Stieleria varia: one gene and its partner. The protein of the gene in region 2 binds, or shares a complex with, the protein of the main gene of each other region. Links are inferred from orthologs where the notes say so. Each region holds a gene or a part of one and is shown on either strand. Other genes may lie near its edges.

Evidence for each region.
Region 1: the proteins of hisF (region 2) and hisH are in contact, whole or in part, in a crystal structure (PDB 6RU0), measured with the Thermotoga maritima proteins. The link is inferred for Stieleria varia from one-to-one orthologs. Residues at the interface, in WP_004080486.1 of Thermotoga maritima: Met1, Leu2, Ala3, Arg5, Ser40, Glu41, Asp45, Glu46, Ala70, Glu71, Ile73, Asp74, Ile75, Pro76, Phe77, Asp98, Lys99, Ser122, Gln123, Glu161, Thr195, Leu196, Asn247, Arg249, Glu251; in WP_004080484.1 of Thermotoga maritima: Asn15, Arg18, Arg22, Arg117, Leu118, Pro119, His120, Met121, Gly122, Trp123, Asn124, Asn134, Gly135, Tyr136, Tyr138, Val140, Tyr158, Glu180, Lys181, Ser182, Ser183, Lys184, Ile185.

Annotation. Positions count from the first base shown.
Region 1 is NZ_CP151726.1:7,839,186-7,842,351, reverse strand. What follows is about bases 291-3,134. They hold hisH (imidazole glycerol phosphate synthase subunit HisH), read left to right. Parts: upstream 291-1,318; coding sequence 1,319-1,951; downstream 1,952-3,134. Other genes in these bases: Pla52nx_RS26375 (RNA polymerase sigma factor), read right to left, coding at 2,465-3,046; Pla52nx_RS26380 (hypothetical protein), read left to right, coding at 1,948-2,460; Pla52nx_RS26390 (response regulator transcription factor), read left to right, coding at 319-975. UniProt on the Escherichia coli protein: IGPS catalyzes the conversion of PRFAR and glutamine to IGP, AICAR and glutamate. The HisH subunit catalyzes the hydrolysis of glutamine to glutamate and ammonia as part of the synthesis of IGP and AICAR.
Region 2 is NZ_CP151726.1:9,488,084-9,491,143, reverse strand. What follows is about bases 66-2,803. They hold hisF (imidazole glycerol phosphate synthase subunit HisF), read right to left. Parts: upstream 1,953-2,803; coding sequence 1,179-1,952; downstream 66-1,178. Other genes in these bases: Pla52nx_RS32050 (fructosamine kinase family protein), read right to left, coding at 1,997-2,803; purH (bifunctional phosphoribosylaminoimidazolecarboxamide formyltransferase/IMP cyclohydrolase), read right to left, coding at 66-971. Outside these bases: more of purH, read right to left, coding at 1-65; more of Pla52nx_RS32050, read right to left, coding at 2,804-2,917; Pla52nx_RS32045 (trypsin-like peptidase domain-containing protein), read right to left, coding at 2,987-3,060.

The DNA of each region.
Region 1 (3,166 bases), 1.6 Mb from region 2 along the record:
CTTGGGCGGTGGTGGGCACATGGGACTGAGAACCCATGCGACGCCGTGAAGGCGCCGTGACGTGAAGGGACGGTGACGTGAAGGCACAGTGACGCAACGGCACAGTGATACGTAGGTCACGATTGCGTGGCGGGCAAAAGAGAAGGCGTATCGGCACCCATCTCGCCGCTATTTCGGGGGGGCGGGGTATGCGTTAGTCAGCATATGTACAGAATCTTCCCTTTCATATGGCGTTTTTCCGCCACGCGCCGATTTTGTGGGGCATCCTTCGGCGAGGTGAAATTGGCGTCAAAATAAGGGCAAACAAAGAGGAATCGGATGCCGCTGCAAGCGTTGATCGTTGACGATCACGAGGCCGTGCGAGAAGGTTTGGTCAACATGTTCGAGGGAACTTCTGTGCAAATTGCCGGTAAAGCCGGCGATTCGCAGGAGGCGATGTCGCTTATCCCGAGTTTGGCGAGTGAACCCGGCCTATTGGATATCGTGCTGCTAGATGTCCAAATGCCCAGCGAAGACGGGTTGACCACGCTGGTCAAGATTCGGGCTGACTACCCGGCTCTACCCATTGTGATGCTCAGCGCGTATGACAATCCCATCTACGTGGCGCGGGCCAGTGCAAACGGAGCTCATGATTTTGTGCTGAAATCCGATCCACCTCCGTTGATCATTCGAGCAATCAGCTATGCGGTCGAGCGATCCGGGCCTCACCCTGACGGATTGCTGTATCAGATTCGCAGTACGCTGCAGGCTCCCGTGGACACCAGGGTCTTGCCACCTGAATTTCCGCTGACGTCGCGTGAAGCGCAGGTGTTGCGACATGTGGCGATGGGGCTGAGCAATCGAGAAATCGCCAGTTCCCTGGAAATCAGTGTGGAAACGGTCAAGGAACACGTGCAAAACATTCTGCGAAAAACGAATTCGTCGGATCGGACCGATGCCGCGGTCCGCGCCGTTCGATTCGGCCTAGTCAACTGAAGCTGGCGACTTTGTCATCACCGCTGGCTTGTAGTGCCGGTTGTTGATTTGGTTCGGTTGGTCACGTTTGGCCGACAGTGATCACTCAGGCGGGCAAGAGTTGCCCGGTGGACGGTGTGCCCGGTGGACGGTGAACCCGTTGCCACGATAAAACGTCTCGACAAACGGACTGCTCAGACCTTTGTCTCCGTGTCATCTCTAGCAGGCTGTGCATATCAGCCGCCACGCGATAGCGTCCGGTTCTTGCCCCTACAATCGGGAACCGGACGCTTTCACGCTGCGGCCCATGCGTAATCCGGGCCAGCAGGTCTGGGCTCATTCCACTCGCCGCTGGTACATCAACATGATCACAATCGTCGACTATCAAATGGGGAACCTTCGCAGTGTGCAGAAGGGGATCGAGCGGATCGGAGGGTCGGCTCGGATTTCGTCGGATCCCCACGAAATCGCATCCGCGGAGAAGCTGGTCCTGCCCGGCGTCGGCGCGTTTGGCGATGCCATGGCGGAATTACGGCGGCGAGACCTCTGTTCGGCGATCAAGGATTTTGTGGCGACGGACCGGCCATTCTTGGGAATTTGTCTTGGGCTACAGTTGCTGTTCGAGAAAGGATTTGAGCACGGAACACACGATGGTCTGGGGATCTTGCCCGGCGAAGTCGTTCGGTTTGAATTGCCGGAGAAATACAAGGTGCCCCACATGGGATGGAACACGGTCACCAAGTGTTCGGATTCGCCATTGCTGGCCGATGTCTCCGACGGCACACACTTTTATTTTGTGCACTCCTACTTCGTTCGGCCTGCGGATGAATCCGTCGTGGCGCTGCGGTGCGACTACGGGGGGCCTTTTTGCGCCATGGTTTGGCAAGACAATCTTTACGCGACGCAGTTTCACCCTGAGAAGAGCCAAGCCGACGGTTTGGCCTTGCTCGCTGCGTTCAATGGTCTTTCCACCCAGAGCAAGGTAACGGCTGAATGAATGCGTCAACCAAGAGTTCCGTCGTGACACCGGACTCCGTCCAGCTACAAGATTTTACGCGGCGATTGACGCTGCAATTCGATTGGAGCGATGACCGATTCGTGCATCGCCTCGTCGATGCAGCGGCAGCCGTACTGCAGTCGGTCCCGGGCGACTGCCAGCAGGCTTGGCCCAGTTCTCCACCCCTGCAGCAACTTTCGCTCGAAAGCATTGGCCAGTGCGATGTAGTTCTGGGAGTCGGCTGTGCCGGAACGAGCCACTGGAGCGTCAGTGTCGAGCCGATCGAAGGTGGTTTTCGATTTGACTGGGCGTGCAAGTCCAAGGAAACGCCGCAATCACTTGGCACCCGGTATCGTCTGTCCGACGATTTTGAATTCAGCGTTGGCCAGGACGGGCGGGTCGAACAGGACGCAGGGTTCGTCTCCGTGCATCCCGTCGAGCCGCTTCTAGGGTCCAAGACTTACCGCTGGTCCTACAGCGTGCGGGCCAAGCTGACCCGCACGCAGTAAAGATTCAGACGGCTTGTAGGACGTCCATTTCCTTTGCCAATCGCTTACGAGCGACGTGCAAACGACGCTTGATCGTTCCGATCGGAGCATCGAATTCGTTGCTCATTTCGATCAACGTTCGACCACGCAAGTAGAACGCGGTCAACGTTTGTTGATCCAACGCACCCAAGCGATCGATGCTGTCGCGAACCGCCGCAGCTTCCTCGCGATCTTCCGCATCGCCGTCGGGCGAACCGTTGGCCAAGCAAGTGGCTTCCAAGGTCTCCGGGTCGCACGCCACCGCGTAACGGTTTCGCGTCACGCGATTGATCGCCATGCGATGAACGATTCGACGCAACCATCCACCGAAAGCTTCGGGGACACGCAACTGATCGATCTTTTGCATCGCTTGGATGAAAACGTCTTGAGCCAACTCTTCGGCTTCATCGGCGTTTCGGACACGACGCATCGCCAAGGCGACGATTCCGCCTCGGTAGCGATCGAACAATTCGCCGAACGCGTCTCGATCGCCCGTTTGAGCGGCGCGGACCAAGTCGACGATGGTCAAGTTTTGGTAGTCAGTCAACAAAGTGCTGTTATCAGTCATGATCAGGTTCCTTCCGAAAAACTCGACCGGTGCGGATTCAGTTCGCGGGATGGTCGCGACCCGAAATCGGGTGACTTCGGATCGATGATTCGGTTTCTGCGAGCGAGTCTTTCTTTCCTG
Region 2 (3,060 bases):
TCCGCGGTCTCGATATCGACCGTGCGATTGAAACCGAGCACGGACCCGAAGGCGCTGAGCGGGTCGCCATCGAGTGCCTTTTGGCAAGCGAGCGAGAGTCGATCGTCGGTCGCAGCGCCACAAGGATTATTGTGCTTCATCACCGAAACAGCAGGCCGCGCGAATCCTCGAACGATATCCAGGGCCGAATCGAGATCTAGCAAGTTGTTGTACGAGAGTTCTTTGCCGCTGATCTGTCTGGCGGAAACCAAATTTGCCGAACGGACGCTCGGGTCCGCATAAACGGCAGCCCGTTGATGTGGGTTCTCGCCATAACGCAGTTGCGTTTTTCGTCGCAGAGCGAGGTGCAACGAAGAGGGAAACTCACCGGCAATCGTGTCGCCGCGCATGTAGTCGGCGATCGCCCGGTCATAGGCGGCGGTGTGATCAAACGCATCGGCAGCCAATTGTTGGCGGAACGCCAAAGTCGTTCCCCCGGCGGTATCCATCTGTTCCAGCAACTCGCCGTATTGCTCCGGGCTGGTCGCCACGGCAACGTCATTGTGATTCTTGGCGGCGGCGCGGACCAGACTCGGACCGCCGATATCGATTTGTTCGACACATTCCGCTCGGCTGACGCCGGGGCGTGAAGCGGTAGCGGCGAAGGGATACAGATTGACGATCACCAAGTCGAACGGAACGATGTCATGATCTTCGATCGCGTCCATGTGATCATCGCGGTCGCGGATGGCCAAGATTCCACCGAACACTTTGGGGTGCAGCGTTTTCACGCGACCGTCCAGCATCTCAGGAAATCCGGTGTACTCCGCCACATCCAGGACGTCGACGCCCGATTGTTCCAGGTGCTTGCGGGTTCCACCCGTGCTGTAGATGGTCACGCCATCGCGCTGCAGGCCGGCGGCCAAATCGGCAAGACCGAGTTTGTCGCTGACACTGATCAGGGCATTTCGAACCGGGACGATATTGGACACAGCTCAGGTTACTTTCGTGAATTGGGCCGAAAAACGCACAAGGATTTGCACAAGGATTTACCGCATGGTGTAATCATCCCTTAGCGGCAAGGTCAACCGGGCAGAGCTCGACTTGAGGCTCGGGAACCCTCAATCGTCCAGCCGGACGGGAACCCTCAATCGTCCAGCCGGACGGAAACCCTCAATCGTCCAGCCGGACGGAAACCCTCAATCGTCCAGCCGGACGGGGATTCCCGCATCACGCATGCATTGCTTGGTTTCCGCGATGGAGAACTGGCCGAAGTGAAAGATGCTGGCCGCCAATGCCGCGCTGGCGTGTCCTTTCAAGATTGCATCGGCGAGATGTTTAGGGTGGCCGGCACCGCCGCTGGCCACCACGGGGATCGAAACCGCCTGACTGACCGCTGCCGTCACGGGCAAGTCATAGCCGTCGCAAGTCCCGTCGGCGTCCATACTGGTCAACACGATCTCGCCCGCCCCCAGGGCTTCGACCTCCTTGGCCCACGCCACCGCTTCCAGGCCCGTGGGCGTCCGCCCGCCATTGATGTGGACTTCCCAGAATTCCTTGCCATCACGCTGAACCCGCTTGGGGTCGATGTTCACCACGATGCATTGGCTGCCAAAACGGTCCGCCGCCCGCCGAACGAAGTCCGGATCTTTGCACGCAGCTGAATTGATGGACACTTTGTCGCACCCGGCGCTGAGCAGCGAGCGAACGTCCTCAATGGTACGGACCCCACCACCAACGGTCAGCGGCATGAAAACCTGCTCCGCCGTGTGACGAACCACGTCCAGAATGATTTCGCGTTTTTCATGGCTGGCAGTGATGTCCAGAAACACCAGCTCGTCGGCGCCTTCGGCTTCATAGCGTCGGGCCACCTCAACGGGATCCCCTGCGTCACGCAGGTTCACGAAATTGGTGCCTTTGACGACCCGTCCGTCGTGTACGTCCAAACAGGGAATGACTCGAGCGGCAAGCATGCGATGGGTTCGTCAGTGATGAAGACTAAGAGCTCAGTGCCCCTCTACTGCGATACGATTTCCGCAGCAAGGGATCGACACTGTCCAAGGTAACCTGAGCCGAACAAATTCAAATGGTTCAGCAAGTGATACAAAACATAAACGCTAGAGCGTCGTTGCCAACCGTCGTTCATCGGCCAAGTTTCCTGATAGGCCTGCTCGAACTCGACCGGGCATGCTCCAAAGAGTCGGATCATCCCCCACTCGGCCTCTCGACACCCTCGGGAAACGGCGGGGTCGATCAATACCGGCTGGCCCGAATCATCACACAAGTAGTTCCCGCTCCACAAGTCGCCGTGCAGCAGTGAGGTCCCCTGCTGGCGTCCGTCCAGGATCTCGGGCATCGCGGACATGATCCGCTCACAATCGGCCTGCAATCGTCGGTCGGCTAATCCTTGATCAACGGCCCAGCGAACTTGAAATCCGATCCGTTGCTCAGCCACAAAGTGAGGCCAATTCTGCATGGCTGCATTTTTCTGCGGCGCGGAGCCGAGAAAGTTGTCTTCGTGCCAGCCGATCTGATCGCCTGATGTCGCCCGATGCAATTGGGCCAGTCGCCGACCGAACTCCTCAAAGAACCCGTTTCGCCGTTTGGAGGTTTCGATCCACGGCAACACGAGATACGCGTGGGAGCCGTGAACCAACGTGGCGAGCGGACTCGGTACGCGAATCGTGCCTGTCTGTGCCAAGGCAGTCAGCCCCGACGCCTCGCAGCGAAAGTTCTCCGCCATCGCCATCGAATTGCGTTTGACGAACAATCGCTCCCGCTCTCCGTTGTCGGATCGCTCGACCAACACCTGCCACGCTGGGCTGATGCACCCACCACCGACAGTCTGTGACTCGACCACGCGTCTGGGCGGATCGAGCTGCCCGGCAAAGCTTTCATCCAACACGGGGGATCTCTGTTGGGGTTTGCTCTTTTTCACGTAGCCGAGCCTCTCCGAGGCTCGGAATTTCGCGTCTCGGAGAGACGCAACTACGTGAAAACGCACAACTTATCGAGCGTGACGGGCTTCTTCCAATAAGCTCAGCACCTGTGGCACTACCAACGACGCGGGCAGAGAGTAGC